3 regions of the Peribacillus sp. NPDC097198 genome follow, and region 3 is predicted to be linked to each of the others. Evidence: predicted binding sites of a transcription regulator. Region 3 holds the regulator's gene; each other region holds the start of a gene.
The links. Region 3 encodes LexA, which represses DNA repair genes until DNA is damaged. Its sites were predicted from a motif close to CGAACATATGTTCG; they were not measured.
Positions count from the first base shown of each region.

Region 1 (10,224 bases), on a different contig from region 3:
GTTGCCAGAAGTAATTGAATATCGGCACCGGCAAATAATCCAGTCGCATCGACGGAGATCCCGACAGGACCCGTTACACGAAGGGACAGGTCTTCAGAGTTGATTTTAACCTTTGAAGGGTCCGTACCGACGCGTTCGGTTACTAATTTATTGATGCGTTCAATATTTTTTTCCAAAACGGCTGTCCCGGCACTTTCCTCAAAGAAGAGGGGCTGTACGAAAGTCGTACCATCTTCAGAAACAGAGCCCTTTAGTGCGGGCAGTGGAGCGTTGTGAAGAGGAGGTAAGAAGGATTGCTGTTTTAAGGGACTTTCTGTAAGCTCTTTGGAAAGGTTTTGAATTTCAGCTAAATCAGCATCAGTCAGTCCACCCTCCCGATGCCATGTAAGCAAGGCAGGTATCCCTGAGGAATTAGGGAATTCTTTTTTTATCAGTTCATCCGCTACGACAGAATCTGAGTCTGCAGGTAAATCAGTAGGAACATTTTCCGTTTTATCATTCACTGCCGGTAACGTGAAGGTTAACAGCACTGTCGCAATAATCCAGATGGCGATGACAACCCAACGGCTGATTGTTCCGGTCATCATTTTGCTTAATCTTCCTAATATGTTCAATGAAGGCACCTCACTTTTGAAATTTTTATCATAATCCACTCTTAATTATAAAGGGGAAACATTCCTATTTGCAAAACTGGGTATGCGGTTTCTTGAATTTCTAAAAAAAAGCTTTGGAAGGAAAATCCCTCCAAAGCTTTTTTGATTCATTAAAATAAATTGAAGTATTTCTTCAACCCATTAAAGATACCAGTGACGGCCGTGTCTTGATAGGCGCTCGTGGCAATGAGCTTTTCTTCTTCCAAATTGGAGATGAACCCTAATTCTAGTAATATCGCAGCTTGCTTGTTATCCCGGATGACTTGGAAGTTACCCGTTTTGGCACCGCGGTCCCTCAATTTTGTTTCTTTAATGATTTCCGCTTGTACGGTTTGTGCGAGCTCTTTTTCATTGACATTCGATGCTAGATAAAATGTTTCAATGCCGTTGGCTGAGCTGGGACCAGCATTATAGTGAATGCTGATAAAGACATCGGGTTTGTTGGCCTGGCTGATTTCCACTCGCTTACTTAAAGAGGGATACGTATCGCCTGTTCGTGTCATGACGACTTTTGCACCGGCCTCCTCCAATTTGGCTTTCAGCTTTTTAGCCGTGGAAAGAGTTAAATCCTTTTCCCGATTATTTTTCCCGGATGCCCCAGGGTCAGACCCGCCATGCCCCGGATCAAGGACGATCACCTTGCCTTTAAATCCATCACTCGGTTTGGTCTTCGATAGATACGTGAGGGAGGCCCATCCTACCAAACCGGATTGTGTTTCGACCTTGCCCCAATCTCCTTGTGTTTCCGTCACTATGACACTATCACTTCTATCGACGGCCCCTAGTATTTTATTCGTTGCCGAAGGTCCATTGCGAATGTTCAACGAGTCGGAAATGACATAGTATTTGGTTGGCTTGGTTTTGACCGGTTCTTCTTTTTTAGGTGCTTCTACTTTAGGTGGTGTGGTTGTTACTGGTTTTGTTTCTTTCGGCTTGGTTTTTGCTAGATAGGTAAGGGAAGCCCAACCTGTTTTCCCTGAAGCCGTTTTGATTCTTCCCCATTTGTCTTTCTCTTCATAAAGCGTGACAGCCTCCCCTTTTTTTAGAGTGGTGACTTTGTCAGCTTTTGAGTTACCCGATTTCCTTACATATAGCTCGGCAGCTGTTACATAGTAAGTCGTTTCCTTAACGGCTGAAGGAGATGCAGTAGGTTTTTTCTTAGATAGATAGGTTAAGGAAGCCCATCCGGTCACGCCGGATGCCGTCTTCACGTTTGCCCAGTTACCCGATTTTTTAATATAGGTAACGGCAGCGCCCTTATTGATCGTCGCCAGCTTCTTTGACGTGGTATTGGCAGACTTACGGACATACAATGAACTGGCTGTAACATAGTACTTGGTTGTGCTGACAGCTGCCGGTTTAGCGGTGGCTGTAGGCTTGGAACTAGATATGTATGTTTTAGAAACCCAACCGGTTTTCTTTTTGGAAGATACATAGATTTGTAGCCAATTGCCTTTGGTCGATTTAATTTCTACAACGGTTCCTTTAGGTAAGGTTGCGAGAGCCTTGCTGCTTGTATTATTTGATTTTCTTAATACTAACGAGGAAGCTGTCACATAACCTAACTCGTCCAAATACGTGGTGGACACCCAGCCCGTTAGTTTTCCATACTTGATTTTCGACCATCCGGATTTTTGTGAAGAGATGGTCACTTCTTTTCCTTTTTTAATTAGGCCCAGAGATTTTGCCGTTGTCTTAGGCTGTTCTCTTATATGGAGGGAACTAGCTGTAACTTTGGCCGTTTTGGAAGCGGCCTGAACTTGATCGGTGGCGTATGGATACGAGAAAATCGTCAAAAAAACCAAGGTTGCTGCAAATAAGGTGATTATTCTTCTTTTCATTAAAGCTCGCTCCTTTAAATTATGCTGAAATAATCGAATGGTTATGGTTCATCCAGAGGTTGGGTCAGAATAACCCTTGGTAAGTGAATATAAGTGCACATATACTGCGGAGATGCCTTCATTGGAGTAATCTCCATGATTTTTATCGGTATCATTGGCGATAGTGTGAAGGAGATTCATTAATAATAGTACAATATACTCACATCAATTAGTAGGTGTTTTTTGGAACTTTTTGTAGGTAATTAGAACGTAATTTACATTAATTGAAGAATTTTGAATTAATATGAGTGAAGTTTGAGGAATTGGGGATGTTAGTTGGAGTGATGGATGATATTTACAAAGGAGGAAATTTAGTGTCTGATCAACCAAAAGAGACGAATAATGAATCGGAAGAAACCTTGACCAACCGACAAGGGCACCCCATAACGAATAATCAAAGCATCCGGACTGTTGGAAACAGGGGACCAAGTACATTAGAGAACTACGACTTCCTGGAAAAAATGAGTCACTTCGATAGAGAGCGGATTCCGGAGCGGGTGGTACATGCACGAGGTGCAGGTGCACATGGATATTTTGTTCCGACAGGCAAGGCGGGAGACGAGCCGGTTTCTAAATATACGAGAGCAAAGGTCTTTCAAGAAGCGGGTAAAAAAACACCGGTCTTCGTCAGGTTTTCTTCGGTCATTCATGGGGGAACCTCCCCTGAAACATTACGTGACCCTCGTGGATTTGCCGTTAAGTTTTATACGGAAGATGGAAACTGGGATTTAGTAGGGAACAACCTCAAAATATTCTTTATCCGCGACGCCATGAAATTTCCCGATTTGATCCATGCCTTCAAACCCGACCCGGTTACGAACATTCAGGATGGCAGAAGGATTTTCGATTTCTGCTCAAGTTCTCCGGAAACCTTCCATATGATCACCTTCTTATTCTCGCCTTGGGGCATTCCGGCTAGCTACCGCATGATGCAGGGTTCCGGGGTCAATACGTATAAGTGGGTGAATCAAGAGGGAGAAGCAGTCCTGGTCAAGTACCATTGGGAACCAAAGCAAGGGATCAAAAACTTGACGCAGAAAGAAGCGAATGAGATTCAGTCGACGAATTTCAATCATGCTACACAGGATTTATATGAAGCAATCGAAAATGGGGATTACCCAGAATGGGATTTAAATGTACAGATCATGAGTGATGATGCCCATCCTGAACTGGATTTCGATCCATTGGACGATACGAAGATTTGGCCAAAAGACCAATTCCCATGGCTGCATGTCGGCACGATGGTTTTGAATAAGAACCCGGAAGATTATTTCACCGAAGTCGAGCAGGTTGCTTTTGGAACGGGAGTCCTTGTAGATGGATTGGATTTCTCGGATGATAAGATGCTCCAAGGCCGCACATTCTCGTATTCGGATACACAACGTCATCGCGTGGGGGCCAATTATCTGCAACTGCCGATCAATGCACCGAAAAAACGGACGGCGACCAATCAAACGGGCGGCCAAATGCAGTATGAAGTGGGTAGAGGAAACCAAAGTCCTCATATCAACTACGAACCATCGACTGTAGGAGGATTGAAAGAGGCTGAGCAGACGGGTAAAGAGTATACCCCTTTTGTGGAGGGCAAACTGGTCCGTGAAACGATAGATCGCCAAAGCAACACGAAACAAGCAGGTGAAACGTATCGTGAATTCGAGGATTGGGAAAGGGACGAATTGATCTCCAATCTAGTGGATGCACTCGCACCTGCTGATCCACGCATTCAAGAGAAGATGATTGCCCTTGCTGAAGAGGCCGATAAAGATTATGGCCGTCGTTTGAAAGATGGATTAGCGGCAGCTTCCCAACATACCGAGTCTTCCAAACCAATGGGTGGTACGGACAATCCAGAGGAAGCGGTCGAAAAAGGTCATGACGCCGATCCATATTAATAGGATGCAAAAAGTGAACTCCCTTCCTTGAAGGGGGTTTCCCTTTTGTATACCGCTTGTTCGTTTTGCAGGAAATAGATTGGCAAAAAACCAAGGAATCATTTAAACTGTAACTACTCTATTTTTCTCTTACAAAGGAGATGAAAAAATGATTAAATTTCTTTCAGCCCTTCTATTACCCGGTCTTCTAGTCATGCTATTTTCAAGGGTCACCTATAACTATATTGTAGGTCTTATACTAACGGTTGCATTGATCGCCGCTTCCGCATATAAAGGTTATACACATACGAACTTATTAATAATCATTGATGCACTATCACTGACGGTGGGTTTCTGGTTATCAAAAAGAATGATGAAACGAACAGCCAAGAGCGCCTAATTTATAGAGGTGCTTTTTTTGTCTCGATTTCTATGAAAAGGACTCTTTGACCTGCTAGGTTATAAAACGCGAAACAGAATGTTTGTTCGCTTTTCGGTGGTTTGTTTTGAGGATATTGTGGTAGAATGTGTATATATAGTTCTTTAAACGGAATAAATAGAAGGAATAAATCATATCCCTTTTTTCATATAAAACTAATTCAGTAGGAGGCCATGCTTGGTGAAGGAAACGTTTGAGTTAGTCTCAAAATATTCTCCACAGGGAGATCAGCCAGCGGCGATAGAAAAGCTTGTTGCTGGCATAAAAGAAGGAAAGAGTATGCAGACGCTGCTTGGTGCGACAGGGACAGGGAAAACATTCACTGTCTCCAATGTCATCCAACAAATCAATAAGCCTACCCTTGTCATTGCCCATAACAAAACGTTGGCAGGGCAGCTTTACAGTGAGTTCAAAGAGTTTTTCCCCAATAATGCGGTTGAGTACTTTGTCAGCTATTACGATTACTATCAGCCAGAAGCCTATGTGCCTTCCACTGATACTTTCATAGAGAAAGATGCCAGTATCAATGATGAAATCGATAAACTCCGCCACTCGGCGACATCCTCTTTGTTCGAACGGGAAGATGTCATCATCATTGCCAGTGTATCCTGTATTTATGGGTTAGGTTCCCCGGAAGAATACAGGGAGATGGTGGTATCGCTGCGTACTGGTATGGAGATAGACAGAAATGCACTGCTGCATAAACTTGTAGATATTCAATATGAGAGAAATGATATTGCCTTTCAACGTGGAACGTTCAGGGTCCGCGGAGACGTAGTTGAAATCTTCCCGGCCTCAAAAGATGAACACTGCGTTCGGGTCGAGTTTTTCGGGGACGAGATTGACCGGATTCGGGAAGTCGATGCCCTGACTGGCGAGATCACTGGTGAACGGGAACATATCGCCATCTTTCCGGCATCCCATTTCGTCACACGTGAAGAGAAACTGAATGTGGCGATTCAAAATATTGAAACGGAACTTGAAGAACGATTGGTAGAACTCCGTGAAGATGAAAAGCTTCTTGAAGCACAGCGATTGGAGCAACGGACCCGTTACGATTTGGAAATGATGAGGGAGATGGGTTTCTGTTCGGGTATCGAGAACTATTCCCGTCATTTAACACTACGCCCCGCAGGAGCCACACCTTACACCTTGATTGACTATTTTCCGGAAGACTTCCTATTGATTGTCGACGAGTCACATGTGACCCTTTCACAGATCCGCGGCATGTTCAATGGCGATCAGGCTCGTAAGCAGGTATTGGTGGACCATGGATTCCGCCTGCCCTCTGCGAAAGATAACCGACCACTCAGATTCGAGGAGTTTGAAAAGAAAGTCCATCAATCCATATTCGTTTCGGCAACTCCAGGACCATATGAATTGGAACATACACCGGAAATGGTCGAGCAAATTATCCGACCTACTGGATTGCTTGATCCCACCATTGAAGTGCGACCGATTGAAGGGCAGATTGATGACCTGATAGGTGAAATCCAGGAACGGGCTAAACGGGATGAACGGGTTTTAATTACGACATTGACGAAAAAGATGTCCGAGGATTTAACGGATTACCTGAAGGATATAGGAATCAAGGTTCAGTACCTTCATTCTGAGATAAAAACGTTGGAAAGAATTGAAATCATCCGGGAATTGAGGATGGGGAAATATGATGTCCTTGTCGGGATCAATCTTTTGCGGGAAGGTCTGGATATCCCCGAAGTGTCCTTGGTGACCATTCTCGATGCTGATAAAGAAGGATTCCTCCGCTCGGAACGTTCACTCATCCAAACGATGGGCCGTGCCGCCAGGAATGCAAACGGGCACGTCATCATGTATGCTGACCGGATAACGAATTCGATGGAACTGGCCATCAGTGAAACGACGCGCCGACGGGAAATCCAGGAAAAATTCAACAAAAAGCATGGAATCACACCACAGACCATCCAAAAGGATATCAGGGATTCCATCCGGGCTACGCAAGTTGCTGAAGATGGGGAAGCGTATCAGGAAGATCCGGCTATCAAACTGTCTAAGCTTCCGAAGAAAGAGCGCGAAAAAGTGGTGGCAAGCATGGAAAAAGAAATGAAAGAAGCGGCAAAGGCACTGGATTTCGAACGGGCTGCCGAACTGCGTGATTTAATATTAGAGTTAAAAGCGGAAGGGTGACGAAACATGGCAATGGATAAAATTGTGATTAAGGGTGCAAGGACCAACAACCTCAAGAATATCGACGTCACGATACCGAGGGATAAGCTTGTGGTGCTAACGGGATTATCCGGTTCCGGGAAGTCGTCCTTGGCTTTTGATACGATATATGCGGAAGGACAAAGACGTTATGTCGAATCACTCTCGGCTTATGCCCGCCAATTCTTAGGGCAGGTGGATAAACCAGACGTGGATATGATTGAAGGGTTATCTCCGGCGATATCGATCGATCAGAAAACGACGAGCAAGAACCCTCGTTCCACTGTGGGAACCGTAACGGAAATTTATGATTATTTAAGATTGCTATATGCGAGGGTCGGCCGGCCGACTTGTCCGATCCATCATATCGAAATCAGTTCCCAGACGATTGAACAAATGGTTGACCGTATACTTGACTATCCGGAACGGACAAAGCTTCAAGTATTGGCACCACTCGTTTCAGGAAGAAAAGGAACGCATGTGAAAGTGCTGGAAGAAGTGAAGAAACAAGGGTATGTCCGTGTACGGATTGATGGGGAGATGTATGACCTCAGTGATGATATCACCCTTGAAAAGAATAAAAAGCATTCAATAGAAGTCATCATTGACCGGATCGTCATCAAAGAAGGAATCAGGGCAAGACTTGCAGATTCCTTGGAAAGCGCTTTGAAGCTTGGGGATGGCAAGGTCATTATAGATGTGATGGGCGAAGAAGAATTACTCTTCAGTGAGGATCATGCTTGCCCAATCTGTGGTTTTTCTGTTGGGGAGTTAGAGCCGAGGATGTTTTCTTTCAATAGTCCATTCGGGGCCTGTCCGGATTGTGATGGTTTGGGTGCAAGGCTTGAAGTGGACCGTGATCTGGTCATCCCGAATAAAGAGTTAAGTCTTCGCCAGCATGCCATAGCGCCATGGGAGCCGACGAGTTCTCAATATTACCCGCAGCTCCTTGAAGCTGTAGCGACTCATTATGACATCGATATGGATATCCCGGTCAAAGACCTTCCGGAAGAGAAACTGGAGAAAATCTTACTGGGATCAGGTAAGGATAAGATCTATTTCCGCTATAAAAATGATTTTGGAAGAGTGCAGGAAGGCCATATTCCGTTTGAAGGGGTTTTACGAAATATCGAACGGCGTTTTAAGGATACGAACTCCGATTATATACGGGAGCAAATGCAGAAATACATGTCGGAGAATCCGTGTCCCACATGTAAGGGGCATCGATTGAAAAAAGAAAGCCTCGCTGTCCTCATTCAAGGTGTCCATATAAGTGAAACAACGGCTTTATCGGTTGCAGACTCCTTGCAGTTTTTCGATAACCTGGAGTTGACCGAAAAAGAAGCCGCGATTGCGAAGTTGATCTTACGGGAAATCCGCGAACGCCTTGGTTTCCTTGATAACGTCGGGTTGGATTATTTGACGTTAAGCCGGGCAGCAGGAACATTATCGGGTGGGGAAGCTCAGCGTATCCGGTTGGCTACCCAGATAGGTTCACGTCTGACGGGGGTGCTGTATATTTTAGATGAACCTTCCATCGGTCTGCATCAGCGTGATAATGACCGATTGATTGACACGCTAAAAAACATGCGTGAAATCGGCAATACGCTCATCGTGGTCGAGCATGATGAAGATACGATGCTTGCGGCAGATTATCTGATTGATGTGGGACCGGGAGCAGGTGAACATGGTGGAGAAATCGTAGCTGCCGGCACCCCGGAAGAAGTCATGAATAATCCCCAATCATTAACGGGCCAATACCTTTCCGGAAAGAAGTTCATCCCTCTTCCGTTAGAACGCCGAAAAAACGACGGACGGTTCATTGAAATCAAAGGGGCTAAGCAAAATAACCTAAAAAACGTCAATGTTAAATTCCCGCTTGGAGTTTTTACATCGGTCACTGGGGTTTCCGGTTCTGGTAAAAGTACGTTAGTGAATGAAATCCTTCATAAGTCTCTAGCGCAAAAACTGAACCGTGCCAAGGCTAGACCTGGGGAGTACCGTGAAATTAAAGGGATTGAACATTTAGATAAAGTAATTGATATTGATCAATCACCAATTGGCAGGACACCTCGTTCTAACCCAGCCACCTATACAGGCGTGTTCGATGATATTCGTGACGTTTTTGCATCAACGAATGAAGCGAAGATTCGTGGGTATAAAAAAGGACGTTTCAGCTTTAATGTGAAGGGCGGCCGTTGTGAAGCCTGCCGTGGTGACGGAATTATTAGGATCGAAATGCATTTCCTTCCTGATGTCTATGTTCCATGTGAAGTCTGCCATGGAAAAAGGTATAACCGTGAAACACTGGAAGTGAAATATAAAGGGAAAAACATTTCTGATATCCTTGATATGACCGTCGAGGAGGCTGTCAACTTCTTCGAAAATATCCCGAAAATCAAACGGAAAATACAAACGCTATTTGATGTGGGTCTAGGGTATATCAAGCTTGGGCAACCGGCAACCACACTTTCAGGCGGTGAAGCCCAGCGGGTGAAGCTCGCTTCCGAATTGCATCGCCGCTCAACTGGCCGTTCATTTTATATCTTGGATGAACCGACTACCGGTCTGCACGTCCATGATATCGCCAGGTTGCTTGAAGTCTTACAGCGACTTGTGGACAATGGGGATACCGTTCTCGTTATCGAGCATAATCTTGATGTCATCAAGGCATCGGACCATATCATTGATTTGGGTCCTGAAGGCGGAGATAAAGGCGGGACCATCGTAACCTACGGAACACCAGAGGATATTTGTGAAGTGCCTGAATCTTATACAGGGAAATACTTAAAGCCTGTGTTGACCCGTGATAAAATCCGGATGGAAAAATGGATCGAAGAAAAAGAACAAGAGCATGAACATGTTTAAGAGCAAGCCAATTCGGCTTGCTTTTTGTAGAAATATGGCAGGTTCCTTTTAATTAATCAGTTGATTAAAATCAATTGAACTCCATTATTTCCGGGGAAATGTGTTCTTTCCCCTTTCAGAAATTGTCGCCACTCTTTGTCGATAAATGGAATTGGGATAATTATGAAACTTTTCACCTGTCTGGGCGTATGTATGTGTAAGGTACTCTAAGAAAGTGGGGATGTCTATGCAAGCGGAAAAACAGAGAATATTAGAGATGGTACAAGAAGGAAAGCTGACAGCAGTAGAAGCATTGAATCTGTTGGAGGAATTAGAAAAGGCTAGTTTGG
Region 1 is NZ_JBIWDO010000001.1:257,891-268,114, reverse strand. It holds gene ACIQXQ_RS01350 (MMPL family transporter) at 1-587, opposite strand, end outside; gene ACIQXQ_RS01345 (N-acetylmuramoyl-L-alanine amidase family protein) at 764-2,494, opposite strand; gene ACIQXQ_RS01340 (catalase) at 2,848-4,425, shown strand; gene ACIQXQ_RS01335 (DUF2198 family protein) at 4,574-4,804, shown strand; gene uvrB (excinuclease ABC subunit UvrB) at 5,024-7,009, shown strand; gene uvrA (excinuclease ABC subunit UvrA) at 7,016-9,895, shown strand; gene ACIQXQ_RS01320 (DUF4097 family beta strand repeat-containing protein) at 10,122-10,224, shown strand, end outside.
Region 1: the regulator LexA is predicted to act here: its motif matches at 4,880-4,893, upstream of uvrB (excinuclease ABC subunit UvrB).

Region 2 (10,224 bases), on a different contig from region 3:
GACTATGACCTGTATAAACAGAACGACATCCATCCAATCAAAGGGGCTGAGAGAGCCCATAAGTTGTTAATCCGGCTTGGAGAAAACCCGATTAAAGCCAAAACCATTTCCCTCGCGATCCTATTTCACACCGATTCGTTTTTACCTTCAAATGATATAACTCGAACGCCACTTCAGCAGGTCGTCAAATGGGCCGATGAGAAAGATGAAGAAGAAGGCGGAAAACACCATTACCGAAAAATTGATTTCCTGCGTGCAAAAGAAAGCATCATTAAATTAGACACACTCATTGATGAAGAGGAAAGGAAAAAGCTATCATCCTAAGTATCGACGGATGATAGCTTTTTCTATTACAGAATGTAAGTTTATGATGAATTCAAGTGTTCGAAGTCATGGGCATTTTCATCTTCGGTTCTTATTCGACTTCCTTCATAATGGCTTGATATACCTCATCTTTACCAAAATCATATTCCCCCATGCCGAAAACTTCAACAACACGATTATCAGTATCTAGTAAATAAGTGGCCGTACTATGAACGAATTCCCCGGTCCCCGAATCCCGAAATAGAAAATCGAATTGATCCGTGAGTTTTTTCGTATCCTCGGGTGTACCCCGTAAGAACTCCCACCCTTCCGTTTTGTTCATTTCAAACGCTTGGGCATATGATTTCATTTTATCTATGGTATCCATTTCCGGATTAAACGTAACGGTCAAAAACTCCACTTCCTTCCCAAAAATATCCTGCTTCACAAGTTCATCCCGAATTTTTTGCATTTGATAGGTGGTGTTTGGACATAAATCTGGACAATCAAGGTATATGAATTCTAATAGGCGAACTTTGGGCTTTAAATTGGAGAAGCTGTATGTACCCCCGTCATGGGTATTCATCGTAATTTCTTCGGGAAACGCCATTTTTGCCTGGCGGTACTCTGTAAAATAGTAGATGCCCGATCCAATTCCAATGACCAATAATGTAGTGAAAATAATATAAATCTTTTTCATCGTATCTTCCACCTCAAGTCTGATATTCTATCTTCACTATACAGGATGAAATTCCTATAGAAGGAATGAAATTGGGTGTAATCATGAACATTTATGGACAATTATTTATCAAAGGGATTGGAAATACGGTTCTAACCTGTCCATTTTGGATTAAACTATAAAAAAGGCACGATTGTTTTAAAGGAGGGGCTTCATGGTAAGGAAATGGGCTGGAAGAGCAATTCTTATATATATCCTTTTTGTGGCCGTTATGTTTTGGTATATATTCTATGGTGCAGATACGGCAATCCCTCAGGCATTGCGCGGTACGGCGGCCGATCCTGCAGAATTTCTAAGCGCCAGGGAGCTTCAACTTAGTGAGGAGTATTCCGGGCTGCGAAACTTCATCTTTTTTGTTGCGACTCCCTATGAATGGCTAATGTATTTTTTCATACTTTTATTTGGACTTTCAAGGGGTTTTGAAAAATCGGCTACCACGATTTCTAAACGAAAAGGAATTCAAACGACCATATATCTATTTTGGCTCTCATTGGTTTCCTATGTAGCGTTGTTTCCAATCAGCTTCATGGGCTATCAGATGAGTAGACGGTATCATATAAGCACTCAGAGTTTTTCTTCATGGATGAAAGACGATATCATCGATTTTTGGGTAAATTTCGGTACGATGTTCATCATCGTTTCCGTGCTATATTGGCTGATGAAAAAAAGTGCAAAGAAATGGTGGCTTTATGCCTGGTTACTATCCATTCCCTTTACCTTATTTCTCATGTTTGTCCAACCGGTATTAATCGACCCTTTGTATAATGATTTTTATCCACTGAAAAATAAAGAGTTGGAAACTGAAATCTTAGCACTTGCAAAGAGAGCAGATATTCCCGCAGAACATGTATACGAAGTGAATATGGCAGAAAAAACAAATGCTCTCAACGCCTATGTAACGGGAATAGGTTCGAACTCCAGGATCGTTCTTTGGGATACCACATTAAACAGGCTGGACGAAGATGAAATCTTGTTCATTATGGCACATGAAATGGCTCATTATGTGGAGAAGCATATTTATATCGGGATAGCAGGATATATCGGCATGACATTGGTGGGGCTATGGCTGACAGCAAAAATCATGAACTACGTCATAAGGCGATGGGGCCATTTACTTAAGGTACGATCCGTTGATCGAATCGCTTCATTGCCTCTTTTTCTCTTGATTATCTCTGTACTGCTGTTTGTTTCCAGCCCGCTATCGAACTATGTATCCCGTTACCAGGAAACGAGAGCGGACCGGTATGCGATTGAAATGACAGAAGACCATGAGGCTGCCATCACTTCATTCCAGGAACTTACGAGGTCAGGGCTTAGCCAGGTGAACCCTCCGCTCCTGGTAAAATGGCTTCGTTATTCACATCCCACGATGCTTGAAAGAATATCTACGATAGAAAATGAGGAAACAACGGGTGATTGAAAGCTAGCTTAACAGGCTGGCTTTTTTTCTTGCCTAACTTCAGGAAAAAGGAAAATTCTGAGTTTATTTTCAGAAAAAACTATCATTTTATAAATTTACCGTTCTCTACTATAATAAATGAAAATTCCCAGTGCGTTTTTAAGGAGACCAGCTATGTATAATATAATTTTAATCACGTTAGGATCAGTGCTTGTTGCCTTAGCCTATAATTTATTCTTGATTCCCCATTTAATTTTGAGCAGCGGACTCAGTGGAATTGCGATCATGTTAGGAATCATCACCCCAATCAATACAGGGGTATTGAATTTTATATTGAACCTTCCGCTACTCATTGTGGGCTATTTAAAGTTGGGGAGACGTTTTATCACTTATACGATATTATCAGTTGTCGTGATATCGGTGAGTTTGTATGTTATACCGATTCATGGCGTTTCGACGGAGCCGATATTATCTTCTTTGTTCGGGGGAGTCATTTCGGGCGTTGGCATCGGCATTATCTTTCGTGCTTCAGGGTCATCGGGAGGATTTGATATCATTGCCATGCTCCTGGCTAAGAAGAGGGACTTCCCGCTTGGGACATTGCTATCAGGGATGAATGCGGTTGTGGTGATTGCTTCTGGATTCAAGTTTGGATGGGATGCGGCATTATACACATTGATTTCGATTTACGCGGCAGGCAAAGTGATCGATACGATCCATTCCAATCATATTAAATTGACGTTAATGATCGTCACAAAAAAAGGTGATGAGATGAAGGATCGGCTACTTACTAATTTATACCGTGGCATTACGGTCATGGACGGGCAAGGTGCCTATTCGGGTGAGCAGAGCAAAGTGATGATGACGGTCATTACACGCTATCAGTTAACCGATGTGAAGGCGATGATCAAAGAAGTGGATCCGGATGCCTTCGTTAATATCACGGAAACGACTGAAGTCATGGGAATGTTTCATAAAGAATGATAAACGGATAAAAGCCCCCCATATAAGGGAGGCTTTTTTGACTTTATATTTCACATGGCTGCTTAATTTCCAAATTGTTTCAATAGAGTATTCATTTCATTACTCAGTTTTAGGAATAGAGGTTTGTCTTTAGTATCTAGAGCATGATCGATTTCTTTTGCCAGGATATTTTTTTTAGTAGTGAGAATGGATTCCATTATAATCATATCGATTAACATTTCCTGAACGGCAGCATCATTTTTAACTTCACTCATGGATAAAGACTTCACTGACTCTGAATATGATTTATCATTTTTCAAAGTAACCACCCCTGACCCTTTTTATTAGTATATGGATTTGAGGATGTAAAATCAACAGAAAATTTAAAATAATTAGAAAAAAATATAAATGTGTCGTTAAAATGACGAGGTCACATGGCTGGTTAAATAATTCTTAATTTTTTGTGAACTTAAATGTAACCTGTATTATTTATGCTATTATAGTGGAGAATTTAACGCGTTTTCGGATAAATCTTTCATGTGGAAGTCATCATCCTTTTTTGCAAAGTTGATATTCCATAAAAATAAATGAGGTAGAGGTGGATGTAATTTGAATGAAAGCACTCAGGGATTAATCGAGGAATATGAAATCACCCCGTATACACTTATGGTCATGCCCATTAATTATGGAAGTAAAATTTACTCCCGGATCATTGAATTGGAAGATGAGTTCATTTCCCCATTCAAGCCTTTGGATATAATCAAGAAAAGCTGTGAGTACTTTGGCTCCAGCTATGGGGGAAGGAAAGATGGTACAAAACAACTCATAAATATCACCCATAAGGCACCAATAGCAATCGATCCAACCAGTTCCATTTTCTTCTTTCCGACTACATCTCCCTTGCGCCCCCAATGCACCTGGTTAGCACATGAACATGTAGTCTCCTTTGTCCGACTCAATTCCAAGCAGACCACCGTCACATTCAGGAACAGAAAAACATTCGACATAGATGTATCAAGCAGTTCATTTGAAAATCAGCTGCACCGGACCTCCTTTTTGAAATCCAAATTGATTCAAAGGATCGAGGAAACGAAAAGGAAATCCTTTTACTTATTTACCGAAACGGATGGTCTTAAAACTTCGGAAATGACATCGAAATATCCATTGCTAAAATAATCAGTGTGTTCAGGAAAAGGCGTTGTTTCTCTAGTGGAGGCAATGTCTTTATTTAGGTTATTTTCAAAGGGGAGGAGGACCTCCTTCGATTCATGATAAAGAATAGGGGGTGAAAAAATATTTACTAAAGGGGGAATCTTTGGTAATATTTAGCCTTAGAATAAGGATGGAGTGTTACAGCAATGTATAACAGAATGTACGGAAAAGTCGAATCGCTAGAAAGTTTAGTAAATATGGTACCTATAATTAAAGCTGCTGTGCCTTCTGATTTGTCGATTGCCATATGTGATTTAGAGAAATTCATTGCTTATTTTCCAGGTGAAAGTATAAATATGCATATCCAAAAAGGGCAGTCGTTAAATCCAGAAGAACCCCTCGCCGTGGCATTGAGTGAGGATAAACCATTAAGGGCTGATGTACCAGCTGATTTTTATGGGTTCGAGTTTACTGGAACGGCCGTGCCCCTACATGATAAAAATAATCAAGTCATCGGTGGCATAGCTATCCAGTTACGCAGGCAAAGTGAATTAAGAACGATTGCGGATCAAATTTCTGTATCGCTGAGCCAGGCCAATGAGCGGATTACGGATATTGCAAAGGGATCCTATACCTTAGCGGATGTTTCCAACCAACTTCTTACATCTTCCGAAAAAGCCGAAGAGGACGTTAAAAATACGGATGAGATCTTGTCAATGATTAAAAGGGTGGCGACCCAAACCAATTTATTGGGATTAAATGCCGCCATAGAGGCCGCGCGAGCTGGTGAAAAAGGCAAAGGGTTTGAAGTGGTGGCTAAGGAAATCAGGAAGTTTTCTAAAGAAACTGTCGCATCCACGGAATTGATTCGTGAAAAACTTGTGCAAATCGAAGAAGTGACCAAACTGATGGGGACCTCGATTAATCGAATAGCTTCCGTGGGTCAAGAGCAGGCTGCTTCCATTCAGGAAATTTCAACTTTTGTAGAAGAAATCAAAAAGATGTCTGATGAGCTCAATCAATTTACCGATAAGTTATAAGAGGAAGTCAACAGCTTTTGTTGGCTTTTTATTTGTTCACCGAAAAAAGCAGGGGTGTTAAATTTTTTCAGGTTTATGCACCCTTTCAAAAAAGTAATAACACAGAATCTCTTCCGTTTTATTACGAAGGCGGGGATTGAAATAGTTATGATGCTCTTCATACCCTTTATATAAAAAGCAATACATCGTGAATGATTCGTCGCCGTTTAATTTGCTTACCTTGATATTCCCCTTGCGCAAATAGCGACGAACCTCGACGAGATCCTCCTGGACTGACTTTAGAGCACGCTCAATAAGTTTTGAATAGGGCCTTTTTAATTTAAACGGACTTGATTCGATGACCTTGAGATCCCGGTTTAAGATTGTAATCACCATGGGAAGGTAGATGGCTTTTTCAATCATATTTCGGTCAGCCTCTGGAATACGGGTCATCATGACCGCCCCTTTCTAATTAACGTTCTCTTATTTTATGTATGTCGGATAATTTATAGAACGTATGTTCTGTTTAATATCCTAACTTAAGTGGATTTGATATGCAAGCGCTTTTGTCAATCACGTGAAATTTTCGTTAATAAGATTATGATTTCCTGAGTTAGGGAAAGTATGATGATAGATGGGTAATTATTCTTGCAATTTAAGAAGAAAGTGTTATATCTAAATTAGAACGGTTTTATTATGTGATGCTGCTTGAATAGAAAGCAAGCCAAGGGAGATAGTCATGAATTTGGATACTATATTTGAGTGGATTACTCTTGAACATATATCAGGGCTTATTCAGCAATATCGTTCATTCGGCCCGATTCCAGGAATTTTGTTGCCGATGTTAGAAGCGTTTTTGCCTTTTTTACCTTTATTTGTGTTTGTCGTGGCCAATGCTACAGCTTTTGGCCTATGGTGGGGTTTTTTATTTTCTTGGATTGGGGCGGTAGGTGGAGCGTTTCTGGTCTTTTTTGTTTTTAGACGATATGGACAGATGAGATTCTTCCGTTTTCTTCAGAAACATAAACAGGTGCAAAGATTGATGAACTGGGTGGAAAGCCATGGTTTCAGTCCATTGTTTCTCTTGCTTTGTTTCCCCTTTACGCCATCTGCCCTCGTTAATATCGTTGCAGGGCTCTCGAAGGTTAGCACGTTACAATATGCGCTGGCGGTAATCGGCGGAAAGGCAGTGATGATCTTTACGATCAGTTTCGTCGGATACGATATTGTATCATTGATTCAAAAACCATTACGTACCGTGATTGTCGGAATCATCATTTTCATCCTTTGGGTTGTCGGAAAAAGATTGGAAGTAAGGCTAAATAAAAGCATGAAAAAAGAAGAAGGGAAATAGCTTAGAATATACAACTAGTAGGGGTTGGGGAATCTGAGAAAATCAAAAAAGCATTCAGTATCCGACTGGATAAAATCAGGCGTGCTAGCCTTTATCATTTACATCTTGATCCGTACCTTTTTCTTTTCAAGCTATGCCGTAGAAGGGGAGTCCATGCAACCTACACTGGGTGAAGGCGATAAACTCATTGTAAATAAAGTGAAATACCAAATCAGCGATATCAATCGATTTGATATTATAGTTTTCCATGCGCATGTCGGGGAGAATTATGTAAAACGGGTAATAGGTGTTCAAGGAGACGATATTCGTTATGAGGATGATTGGCTATACATAAATGGTAAGAAAGTGACTGAGCCTTACCTTGATCATTTAAAGGTAGGATACCCGGGCCAGGATTTTACGGGTGATTTTACATTGAAAGAATTGACGGGCAAATCCATAGTTCCTGATGGCAAGCTTTTCGTTATGGGTGATAATCGACTCGAAAGTGAGGATAGCCGGCACCTAGGTTATATTTCAATGGATAAGGTAGTAGGCAAAGTCGATGTAAGATATTGGCCATTACAAGATTTCAATGTGGATTTTATAGGTGAATGACTGTGGGAGCCCTCTATAGGAAGGGCTTTTTTTTGAACGGAATACGAACGTATGGTTGGTTTTCGTCGTTAGAAAGCGGTAAACTATAGGGAAAAGAGACATAATTGGAAGAAGAATCGTGTCAAAAAATAGACAGTATTTCTGGTATGATAGGTCTAGAGATATTGAAATAAAAAGGGGGGAAACAGATGTCACTCCGGTTTTTAATTGGAAGGTCGGGCACAGGTAAAACATCGAAGGTATTGGATGAAATCCGCAACGGGCTAATGGAGAATCCTGAAGGGAATCCGATCATCTATCTGGTTCCTGATCAGATGACATTTTTATCAGAATATAAATTAATTAAGACGCCGGGACTCGAAGGAATGATTCGGACGCAAGTATTCAGTTTTAGCCGGCTTGCATGGCGAGTTCTCCAGGAGACAGGTGGCATGAGCCGAATCCATTTGGACAGTGTCGGCGTTAATATGTTGATACGGAAAATCATGGAGGATAAAAAAGATGAATTGAAAATGTTCCGCCGATCAGCGGACAAGCAAGGATTCGTCTCCCAGATGGAGCAGATGCTTGCCGAATTCAAGCAGTACTGCATCCAGCCGGGTGATATTCGGAGGTATTTGGACGAAAAGTCACCGGGTGGTGGTGGAGTACAAGATAAATTATCTGATCTTGAGCTCATTTATCAGTCATTTGAGGATGAAATGATCGGAAAATATTTAGATTCAGAGGATTATTTCACTTTACTGATAGAAAAAATGGCAGAGTCTTCGTATATAAAAAATGCAGATATCTATATAGATGGTTTTTACAGTCTGACGCCACAGGAATTAATGATCGTGGAAGAAATGATGAAGCTATGTAAGAGTGTGACCATCGCATTGACGCTCGACCAGCCTTATAGGCAATTTGCGCCGGATGATCTGCATTTGTTCAGGCAAACGGGAAATCTCTATAACCAGCTTTATCAAGCGGGACAAAGAACGGGGGTCTTTATCGAACAGGACCACATTCTGAACAGCACGGCGAAGTTCAATCGAAATCCTGGGCTGAAACACCTTGAAACATATTTTGCGCTTCGTCCCGCACAAAAGTACGATCAGCCATCTGGTGTAACGATTGCTCAGGCCGTTAACCGAAGAGCGGAGATTGAAGGGGTGGCTCGGAACATCCTGACGCTTGTCAGACAAGGTCAGTGCCGTTTTCGCGATATTGCGATTCTAATGCGAAATGGGGATGCGTACGAAGATATCCTCCAGACGGTCTTCCGTGACTATCAAATTCCGCTTTTCGTCGATTCCAAACGGACGATGCTCAATCACCCATTGATTGAGCTGATCCGGTCAACACTTGAGATCATCAATGGGTTCTGGCGTTATGAACCGGTCTTTCGTGCCATTAAGACCGAACTTCTATTTCCCCTGCAACAAAGTCATGACAGAATGCGCGAACAAGTAGACAAACTTGAGAACTACGTGCTTGCCAGGGGAATCAAAGGGGCTGGATGGACCACAAAAGATCGTTGGACCTACCGTCGCTTCCGTGGATTGGAGCTTGAGGACCGTTCCCAGACGAGTAAGGAAATGCAACTGGAGCAAGAGCTCAATGATTTGAAACACCTATTTACAGAGCCCATCATTAAGCTATCAAAACGGGTGAAGAAGTCGGCGAATGGAAGAGAATTATGCGAGGCCCTTTATTTGTATTTGGAAGAATTGCATGTACCGGAAAAATTGGAAAAGATGAAGCTTGAAGCAGAAGAGGATGGCGATCTGGTGTCAGCCAGGGAACATGAACAATCGTGGAATGCGGTTGTTGATTTGCTTGATCAATTCGTGGAACTGTTAAGTGAAGAGGAAATCTCGATGAAACAGTTTGCAATCATTATAGAAGCAGGTCTGGAATCATTGGAATTTTCCTTAGTGCCACAGGCAATCGATCAAGTCCTTGTCGCTAATCTGGACCTGTCCCGATTGGATGACGTGAAGACGGCTTTCGTCATTGGCCTGAATGAAGGGGTCTTACCAGGAAAAGCCGTTTCTGATGGAGTGTTTTCCGATAGTGACCGCGACATGCTTTTGGCGAGCGGGCTTGATGTTGCTCCAAGTTCAAAAGTTCGTCTTTTGGATGAGGAATTCACGGCCTATAAAGCCTTCACTACACCTTCGGAATCCCTTTATTTATCTTATCCACTCGCTGATGAAGAGGGAAAATCCCTTCTCCCGTCCTCTTATTTAAAACGAGTGAGGGATGTATTGCCGCATGTGAACGAGGCTTTTTATATGAACGATCCATCTGATCTGCCTGCCGGGGAACAGGTGAAATATGCAGCGAACTCAGAAGTGGCCCTGTCTTATCTGGCTGCGCAATTACAGTTGAAAAAACGGAACTACCCAATCCATCCGCTTTGGTGGGATGTCTATAATTCCATCATGGAGGACGAGACGGTTGGACCGACAGCCACTAAGGTGCTATCGAGTCTTTTTTACCAAAATAAAACCATGAAACTATCAGAGGAAACGAGTAAGCAATTATATGGCGAAACCATTCTGACTAGTGTATCGAGAATGGAAATGTTCAATAGCTGCCCGTTTTCCCATTATGCCGCACATGGCTTGAAACTAAGGGAACGACAGGTTTTCCGTTTGGACGCACCGGATATCGGTGAGATGTTCCATGGGGCGTTAAAAATGATTTCGGA
Region 2 is NZ_JBIWDO010000002.1:288,654-298,877, forward strand. It holds gene ACIQXQ_RS04475 (HD domain-containing protein) at 1-324, shown strand, start outside; gene ACIQXQ_RS04480 (SCO family protein) at 416-1,003, opposite strand; gene ACIQXQ_RS04485 (M48 family metallopeptidase) at 1,197-2,462, shown strand; gene ACIQXQ_RS04490 (YitT family protein) at 2,616-3,425, shown strand; gene ACIQXQ_RS04495 (IDEAL domain-containing protein) at 3,488-3,679, opposite strand; gene ACIQXQ_RS04500 (competence protein ComK) at 4,014-4,580, shown strand; gene ACIQXQ_RS04505 (methyl-accepting chemotaxis protein) at 4,763-5,596, shown strand; gene ACIQXQ_RS04510 (YhjD family protein) at 5,654-6,028, opposite strand; gene ACIQXQ_RS04515 (TVP38/TMEM64 family protein) at 6,315-6,929, shown strand; gene lepB (signal peptidase I) at 6,963-7,526, shown strand; gene addB (helicase-exonuclease AddAB subunit AddB) at 7,715-10,224, shown strand, end outside.
Region 2: the regulator LexA is predicted to act here: its motif matches at 7,571-7,584, upstream of addB (helicase-exonuclease AddAB subunit AddB).

Region 3 (10,224 bases):
AAACATACCAACGGCTGCAATGCCGAATCCAAGATGGAAATTGTAATTCATTCCAACTGTTCCGACAATAAGCGGAGCAATGAATGCACCCGTGTTTATTCCCATGTAGAATATGCTGAAACCAGAATCACGACGGTTATCGTCTTCCGCATATAGCTCTCCAACAATACTGGATACATTAGGTTTTAAAAGACCTGTACCTATAACGATTAGTATCATGGAAACGAAGAACATGGAAATGCTGCCCGGAATCGCAAGGGCAATATGACCAAGCATAATCAATATACCGCCGTAAAAAACGGATTTCGATGTTCCGAAGATCCTATCGGCTAACCATCCACCAATAATTCCGGACATATATACTAACGACCCATAGATGGATACAATGGCTAGAGATGTTTTTTCATCAAGACCTAGTCCGCCTTTAGATACCTCATAATACATATAGTATACAAGAATGGCCTTCATACCATAATAGGAGAAGCGCTCCCAAAACTCCGTGAAGAAAAGAGTGAATAGTCCTTTAGGGTTTCCGAAAAAACCTTTTTGAGGAATGCTATCCAAAATTTTCTGTTTATTTATTGATGACATACATTCTCCTCCTTTTATTATTGTATAATAACTTTTCTTAGAGCTCTTGTAAAGAATATTTAGTGTATTTTAATAATAGTTCTTAATAACCTGTGTTTATATTCCATTTTAGTAAAATGCAGGACTATCGAAATAGTATAATTAGGTAAGAAGGTATATATTAGAGCCCTTTAATCACTTTGGATTGAAAACGCACCGTTCATTTGATATATAATCCAATAAGTAAATGATTTGGGGTTTCGAATTGCAAGAACCTTCAACAAGTTATGAAAATCCAATTTTAAATGGTTGTGTAGAAAAAATGATGATGAATAAAGGTTGAAATATTAAAAAAGTATGGTAGGAAATAGTGTAAATAATTGAAAATAGGAATATTGTCATATCGACAAAAGAAGCCAAAATACTTATTCTAGTATAGAAAGCAATTTAATTGTTTTCTTTTTTACCATGTGGTGCCGCCAGATAATTGCAGTTATCTGGCGGCATTTATTATTATAACCAAATAATAATTTTCAACCATTCTTACTGGATGGTTTTCTTTGTGGTAGGGAGAACGGAAGATCAAACACTAAAGGCCACCCTTTTTAGGGCGGCCTTTTATAGTACCTATATAGGTAGAAGTATATAAGCAGCCGATAAGTTTATTGCCTGAGGAGCTTAAAGTGATTTTCATTAGTCACAAGTCTGTTCTATTAATAAAAAAATTTCATAAATTTTAGAGAAAGGAGGTGGTTATTTTTGGAGCTAATTTGGATGTTAATTGTTGGTGGAATAATTGGATGGCTGGGAAGCCTGATTTTAGGAAGGGATATGCCGGGTGGAATTATTGGAAATATCATTGCTGGATTTGTTGGAGCATGGCTTGGTACTGCAATATTAGGGCCAATCGGACCTGAAACAGAAGGGTTTTACATTGTGCCTGCGTTACTGGGTGCCATAATTGTAGTGTTCATTGTATCCATTATCATGAGAAATACAAGATGGAGGTAGAAAGCAGAGGGTACACGATTGAATAAATTTTCCAGAATCACGTGTAGATGGTTTAGAGAAAGCTGATCTATATGTGTCCATTATTGCTTGAAAATGCTGTTCAACAATACTGGACAGTTTTTTTGCGTAAAAAAATAGAGGTTTCGATTAAAGGATCGATCAGTGTTTACTCAATCCGAATGATTATCAGAGTTCCTAAAGGATACGAAAGCTGTTTTAAGTGCGGCGTAATTACCGATACTGGCGTATCCGTAAAACCATCCCATAAAAATCCCGGTAGTCAAGTTATGCCGATGGCTTATGAATATAGAAATGATTAAACCAAGACATAACGCAATAGTGGGTACGTAACTTCGGGGGATAGGAAAGAGAAACTTTATAATTTGGGTCAAAATCATGATAGTTGGGATAGCCATTACAGCATCCCAAAAATTCGTATGTATCGTCGGAAAATCCATAGTAACACCACTTTCAAAAAGAAATGTCTATTGAACTAATTTCACCGGATATAAAAGAATTATACCTTGTTATTTTGACTCGGTTTGTTATTCAATGCTCTCTAGTAAAATATTATAATATTGCTTCTGTCATATACATAGGATGTAATACATAGACTTAAAACAAATAAAAAAAGCGCAATTTGCGCGCTTTTAGTGAATTTGCCTATATAGCCCGATCACTCTTCCAAGAATGGTTACATCTCTTAGAATGATAGGTTCCATATTGGAGTTTTCTGGCTGAAGCCGTATGTAATCCGGTTCCTTAAAGAATCGTTTAACGGTGGCTTCATCATCTTCCGTCATGGCCACGACGATATCTCCGTTATTGGCATTGCTTTGTTGTTTTACAATGACATAATCTCCATCATGAATTCCCGCTTCAATCATACTTTCACCCATAATTTCAAGCATGAACACATGATCATCATGTGGAACCATACTTTCAGGAAGAGGGAAGTATTCCTCTATGTTCTCGATGGCAGTTATCGGCATACCTGCGGTTACTTTTCCGAGAAGTGGTACGTTAACTACGTTTGTTTTTGGAATGTTATTAGATTCTTCTATATTTAAAATCTCAATGGCCCTTGGTTTAGTCGGGTCGCGTCTGATTAAGCCTTTGCTTTCCAAACGAGATAAATGTCCATGTACAGTCGAACTTGATGCAAGTCCCACAGCTTCGCCAATCTCTCTAACGGAAGGTGGATAACCTTTTTGACGAACTTCATCTTTTATGAAATCAAGAATATCCTGCTGCCGTTTTGATAGTTTAGTCATATACGCACCTCTTCTCTATAATTCTTTGCTATATTATAGCATGGCTCTCCATGCTATACAAACATAAGTTCGAATTTGGTTGTTGACTGAAACAAACGTTCGTATTATAATTCAATTATCAACTAAAAACGAACGTACATTCGCTACGGAGGGATATTAATGAAGACATTTTGCAAAAATAATATCTATACGATTCTATTAGCAGGATTTGTATTTATCTTGTCTATTTTATTCTCTTTCACATTAGATAGTAATCAAAATAAGGATTTCCTTTCGATTGAAATTAACGAAGGTGATACTATATGGGAGATTTCAGAAGAATATGGTCAAACCGAATTGACAAAAAAAGAATTCATTGGTTGGATAGAAGAGTATAACGGTGTAAGGGCGGATACGATTAAGGCAGGTCAAATCATTGTCATACCAGTTGAAAGTGAAAAAGTAGTCCAAAGTTTGGCTAGTAAGCAGTAAAGGTAGGTTCATATGAAAGCAGTCATCTATTGTCGGGTAAGTACAGAAAAAGAAACACAGGAAACCTCGCTAGCTAGGCAGGAAGAGGAATTAGTAAAGTTAGCAGAACATAATGACATGGAAGTCGTTTCAATAATAAGAGAGCAGGCAAGTGGTTACGAACTGAACCGTGACGGGATATTTGACATGCTTGATCTTTTTAAGACAAAAGAAGCGGATGTTCTCCTGATACAAGATGAAACTAGGTTGGGAAGAGGAAATGCTAAAATTGCCTTGTTTCATGTTGTACTTAAAGAAGGAGTGAAGATTTTCACACTTTCTCATGATGGTGAATTAGAGTTATCGGACTCTGATGCCATGGTTATCCAAATTGTTGGTATTGTAGAAGAATATCAACGCAAACTACATAACCTGAAAATTAAACGTGGTATGCTTAGGGCCGTTGAAAATGGCTACCGCCCCCAGAAAAACCTGAAGAACCAAAGAAACTCCACTGGCAGGGATCGTAAAGAAGTACCCATAGAAGAAATTGTGAAACTGCGTTCGAATGGATTAACTTTTGCCGAGATTGCGGCAACACTGAGAGGCTTTGGCTATGACGTGTCAAAAGCAACGGTACACCGCAGATTCTTGGAATACCAGCAGGGTATACCGGAGAATCAATCATAGAACTTGTAATTTCACTTTTTTTTTAATACCATGTCAATATCCGTATATATAAAGGAGAAAAATTATGCTATCAAAAGAAAAAATGGCACGTATCAATGAACTTTCTAAAAAAGCAAAAGGAGAGGGCTTAACTGTAGAAGAGGCGAAAGAGCAAACTTCCTTACGAAGTGAGTATTTGGAGACATTTAGACGTTCGATGGCTGATACGCTGGAAAATGTTAAAGTTATCGATCCAGAAGGTAATGATGTCACGCCTCAAAAAATAAAAAATATTAAAGAAAAAAAAGGTTTACATTAACCAATAAGGACTGATGATGGCCCCATCATTAGGATTACTCATGAGGAATGTAAAGTGAAAAAAGAGAATGCATCGATGTATGTATTCTCTTTTTTGGTTTAACCTAACCTTGGTGAATCCTTAATTAGTAGAAAATTGAATTAGCTGTGCAAGAAATGGTTATTTTAGTTGTGATATTAAGTTAGTCAATATAATATAAAGAGGTACACTACAGGAAAGGATGTTTTACACATGTTAGATAAATTAGATGCACTTTCTATTAATACAATTCGTACATTATCGATCGATGCAATTGAAAAGGCTAATTCAGGTCATCCAGGCATGCCTATGGGTGCAGCTCCCATGGCATATAAGCTGTGGACTGATTATATGAATCATAACCCGAAAAATCCTGATTGGTTTAATAGAGACCGTTTTGTTTTATCGGCAGGACATGGTTCCATGCTATTATACAGTCTCCTGCATTTATCAGGTTACGGCTTGACAATGGATGACTTAAAGGGTTTCCGTCAATGGGGAAGTAAAACTCCTGGGCATCCTGAATACGGACATACTGCTGGAGTAGATGCCACTACTGGACCACTTGGCCAAGGGATTGCAATGGCTGTAGGTATGGCAATGGCAGAACGTCACTTGGCTGAAAGCTACAATCGTGATTCTTATAATGTGGTTGATCATTATACATATAGTATTTGTGGGGATGGAGACTTAATGGAAGGCGTTTCAGCTGAAGCTGCTTCTTTAGCAGGCCATCTTCAACTAGGAAGACTTGTCGTTTTATATGATTCAAACGATATTTCTCTTGACGGAGATCTTAGCCAATCATTCAGTGAAAGTGTAGCAGACCGTTTTAAATCATACGGCTGGCAGTATCTGAGAGTGGAAGACGGCAACGATTTACAACAAATCGCAAAAGCCATTGAAGAAGCAAAGACTGATGAAGCTCGTCCAACCTTAATCGAAGTGAAGACAGTGATCGGTTATGGTTCTCCTAACCGCTCTGGTAAGTCTGCTGCTCACGGTGCTCCTCTTGGTGCTGATGAAATGAAGTTGACAAAAGAAGCTTACAAATGGACATTCGAAGAAGACTTTTATGTTCCGGATGAAGTATATGCACACTTTAATGAAGCTTGTGTAGAAGCTGGAAATAAAAAAGAACAAGAATGGAATGAACTATTTAATAAATATAAAGAAGCGTACCCTGAGCTCGCAGAACAGCTGGAGCTTTCTATAAAAGGTGAACTACCTGCAGACTGGGATCAGGAAATTCCAGTTTATGAAGAAGGCAAGACATTGGCTTCGCGTGCTTCAAGTGGAGAAGTATTGAATGCATTAGCGAAAAAACTACCTAGCCTTATTGGAGGTTCAGCTGATTTAGCAGGATCAAATAATACATCCATCAAAGGTGCTACAGATCTATTGCCTGGAAATTATAGTGGACGTAATATTTGGTTTGGTGTACGTGAATTCGCTATGGGAGCAGCATTGAACGGGATGACGCTACATGGTGGCATCAAGGTTTACGGTGGAACATTCTTCGTATTCTCTGATTATCTACGTCCATCCATCCGAATGGCTGCCTTAATGGGCCTTCCTGTAACCTATGTATTCACTCACGACAGTATCGCTGTCGGTGAAGACGGACCAACACATGAGCCTATTGAACAATTAGCCTCATTACGTGCCATGCCTAATCTCGGTGTGATACGTCCAGCTGACGGTAATGAAGTTGCAGCAGCTTGGAAGGTCGCTATTGAGTCTAAGGATAAACCAACGGCTCTTGTGTTAACACGCCAAGGTTTACCAACAATCAAAAACACATCAGAAACTGCTTATGAAGGTGTGGTAAAAGGTGCTTATGTGATATCAGACGCTAAAAAAGAAGTAGCGGATGCATTGCTACTGGCTACTGGTTCTGAAGTTCACCTAGCGGTCGAAGCACAGCAAGCATTGTCGGAAGAAGGAATTGAAGTTTCCGTTATCAGCATGCCATCATGGGATCGTTTTGAAACTCAATCCAAGGATTACAAACAAAGTGTCATCAACCCGGCTGTCAAAAAACGTCTGGCTATCGAAATGGCCTCACCTTTTGGCTGGGACCGTTATACAGGGGATGAAGGTGAAATTTTAGCCATTAATCATTTTGGCGCTTCAGCTCCAGGTGGTAAAATCATGAAAGAATTCGGCTTTACCGTTGAAAATGTAGTAGCTCGTGTGAAAGAGATGCTTGTTAAATAATAGTGAGCAATACATGACTGGCACCTATTTATGAGGTGTCAGTTTTTCTTATGTATAAGATATATGAGGACTTATTTAAAAAAATCCCATTCGACAAAAAAAGATGAAAATTTCTCCAGTAAACAACATATCTTGTTGTTTTGTCAAGATATAATAAGAATAATTAATTATCGATTAAATATGTCAAATGGGTAAAGGTTTATAATGATTCATGGCAAAAGCCATTACGTTTTACTATGTGTTTATAAATTGAGATCCTAGGGAGGTATAGGCTAATGAGAACCTATCAGATTTTTTTGATTGAAGATGAATTCGCCCATCATTATTATGGTAGGGAAAAGCTTTTCTTCAATTTGTTTTTGGAGTATATTCAAGCAAAGGGTGGACTAAGGAGTATTTTGCAAAAACAAATCGAATACGTCACTAAGACAGTGCCTGTCATCCAATTGCAGGCGGTTATTGAACAGCGGTTAAAGAAAAAGATGAATTTTTGGTCGCAAAACGGTAAATACTATTTAGAAAAAACAAGTGGAACTAGCAAGGCAGCATTAACTATTGAGGGTGAATCCATAATACTTAAATCTGAGGGTGACGTTGAAGCGGAGACTGCTTTCTTTGAATGTATTCGTAAATGCGAGCCAGGTTTTCTAGCCATAGATTTTGAACATGAAAAGTATGGTTGGTTAAAACCGATTAAAGAAAGAAAATTTGTCTAAATGGGGGACTTTTCGCTAGCGGGTATTGTATAATAATATTTGGTCTAGTACACTGATGTTAGACAACATGAAGGAGGAAATAGTATGTGGGTTTACATTCTAGTTGGCGTACTAGCATTGATTTTGGGAATAGTGCTAGGATTTTTCATCGCTCGTAAATACATGATGGATTACTTAAAGAAAAATCCGCCAATTAACGAACAAATGTTGAAAATGATGATGATGCAAATGGGTATGAAACCGTCCCAAAAGAAAATTAATCAAATGATGAGTGCTATGAATAAACAACAAACCAAATAAATAGCATGAAAATCGCTATGCACTAATTTTTAATCGATTGATTATGGCTATTATAGGATGAGCAAATCATAAAATGCATTACAGAGTAATCTTTCATCATAAATTTTTGTTTGCTTTATCTTTCATCACGATCCGAAACCTCTTTCTCTGACGAAATCTACCAGAGAAGGGGGTTTTTTGCGTGAAGAAGAATCAGTTATAAGGGCTAGGACTGGAAAAAATTGATATTTAGGTATACAGAAAGGAAAGAGGAGATAGAAGGGATCCCATTCAAATGGCCATTAAATGAAAAATAGGTTGCCCCAAGATAAAAGAGGGCAACCTGTGTTGTATGTGTCATTTTATATTATTGTGCAGTTAATCCGCCGTCAATTACGAATTCAGCTCCTGTAGAATAGCTTGATTCTTCGGAAGCTAGGAAAAGAACGAGATTGGAGACTTCTTCTGGCTGTGCCACGCGTTTAAGAGGAATATGTTTGGCAAATTCTTTGATGACTTCAACAGCATCGCCTTGGGTTACCATTGGTGTTTCAATCACACCTGGGTGTACTGAATTCACGCGGATTCCATAACGTGAAAAATCAATTGCGGCTGCTTTTGTCATTCCGCGAACGGCAAATTTTGTATCCGTATAACCAATTGCACCAGCCACTAGCCCGTTCATTGAAGAAATATTGACGATTGATCCGTTTTCAGTTTTCTTCATGGATGAAACAACGGTTTTCATTCCCAAAAATACAGATACTTGGTTAATTTTTACGATTTTAAGGTACTGATCCAAGGTTGTATCTTCAATGGAGTTATTAAGGCTTATTCCTGCATTGTTTACTAAAATGTTTACTGGGCCAAATGTGTTTTCAGTCTCGGTAACGACAGTCTGCCAATCGGCTTCGCTAGAAACGTCTTGTTTAATAAATATGGCGTTTTCGCCTAGTTCTTTCGCTAGGGCTGCTCCGGCTTCTTCATTTAAGTCGGTTAAAACAACTTTTGCGCCTTCTTCAACAAATTTACGCGCATGAGTCGCACCCATACCGGCTGCTGCGCCAGTGATAATCGCTACTTTATTTAATAACCTTTCCATAAATAACACCTCATTATTATTTTTTTGATAGTTGAACTATCATTTTATGCATTTTTATTTTATACTATTTAACAGAATATATCAAGCAATGGGAGAAAGGACCGATGAATCGTGAGTTCAAATACTAGAGAAAAAAATAAAAAGCATCGGACAGAACAAATAATCCTTGCAGCGGAGGAATTATTTTCAGAAAAAGGATTATATGATGTACAGATGCAAGATGTCGCTACAAAGGCAAATGTCGGTATAGCCACCTTATTTCGTTACTTTCCTAAAAAAGAAAATTTAATCGTTGAGGTTGCTGTATTCATTTTAAGTAATTTCCAAGACGACCTAAAAAAGATTGCCGATTCAGAAAAGAACGCATACGAAAAATTTGAAGAGTTATTCGAATATTTTTTAGAGATCGCGAATGGACCAGCTAGAAAAGTCACCTTATTTCGTGAGGCTTTTGAAAGCTATTCCTCATATAAAAACGAGCCTCTAGAAAATATTGAATCCTATATCGACATACAAAAAGAGTTATCACGTGAAATTTTCAAAATCATAAAGCAAGGGGTTGAAGATGACTCTCTCCGTTCGGATATAAATATGGAGCTAGCTCTTCAAACAATAACAAATTGTTTTAGCATATTTTCAACGAGAATCACTTTGCATGAAAAGGTAGCTATACCATCTTCGGGAATTACCCCCATTGACCAACAACAGTTTTTAAAAGAGATGTTCCTCCACTATATAAGGGCTTAAAGTGATTGAAACATCCTGACTGATACTGGGGTGACATATCGATTGGATTAGAGTGGCCTATTACTAGTGTTGACCGAATAAATAAAACGTATTATATTTCCTATTTCAATGGGAAAACCCTGAAAAATTCAGGTAAGGTAAGGTTTGAACGATACAATAATTCGGATACGGTTACACATTCATACCCATTTTTATAAAGATAAGCTAGTGTTGTTTCTAAAGCACGAACTGTTTGGGGGCGGTCACTCCAATCATGAAGTAAAATGATATCTCCGGGTCGCAAGGATTTAATGATGTGGTTTGATATTTTATTGGCTGGAGGCCTAGCCCAGTCTTTTGGGTCCTGATGCCAAGACCAGAGTACCACTTTAAATCCTTTATTAACCGCAGTATTGATGATTGTGTCATTATGGAAACCACCTACAGGACGATAAAGAGAGGGTTTATATTGTGCAAGGTCCCATATAATCTTATCCGTATCATCTAATTCCGATGATAGTCTATGAGCAGTTATATTCCTATCATATGGATGAGTATAAGTATGGTTGGCAATTTCATGACCTTCCTTAATCTCTCTTTTTAAAACATCGGGGTTGCTCTTCACTTTATTACCCGCTACGAAGAAAGTAGCTTTTGCATTATATTTTGCTAAAAGATCCAGGATCTGAGGAGTATAGTCTGGATGGGGCCCATCATCAAATGTAATGGCAACAATTTTTTCTTGAGTATTCACTTCCCAAATAACATTTCCTGTTTTTTCGTAAACTGCTCTGCTGTCTGTTGCTGCCTGGGACTCGTTATACGAGGCAGGAAACAAAATAATGAGGGATAGGGCAATAAATAAAGTTT
Region 3 is NZ_JBIWDO010000003.1:394,327-404,550, forward strand. It holds gene ACIQXQ_RS07360 (peptide MFS transporter) at 1-591, opposite strand, end outside; gene ACIQXQ_RS07365 (GlsB/YeaQ/YmgE family stress response membrane protein) at 1,345-1,581, shown strand; gene ACIQXQ_RS07370 (hypothetical protein) at 1,752-2,039, opposite strand; gene lexA (transcriptional repressor LexA) at 2,232-2,855, opposite strand; gene yneA (cell division suppressor protein YneA) at 3,015-3,326, shown strand; gene ACIQXQ_RS07385 (YneB family resolvase-like protein) at 3,339-3,995, shown strand; gene ACIQXQ_RS07390 (DUF896 domain-containing protein) at 4,060-4,293, shown strand; gene tkt (transketolase) at 4,525-6,531, shown strand; gene sirA (sporulation inhibitor of replication protein SirA) at 6,807-7,247, shown strand; gene ACIQXQ_RS07405 (YneF family protein) at 7,332-7,547, shown strand; gene ACIQXQ_RS07410 (glucose 1-dehydrogenase) at 7,894-8,628, opposite strand; gene ACIQXQ_RS07415 (TetR/AcrR family transcriptional regulator) at 8,740-9,375, shown strand; gene ACIQXQ_RS07420 (polysaccharide deacetylase family protein) at 9,476-10,224, opposite strand, start outside.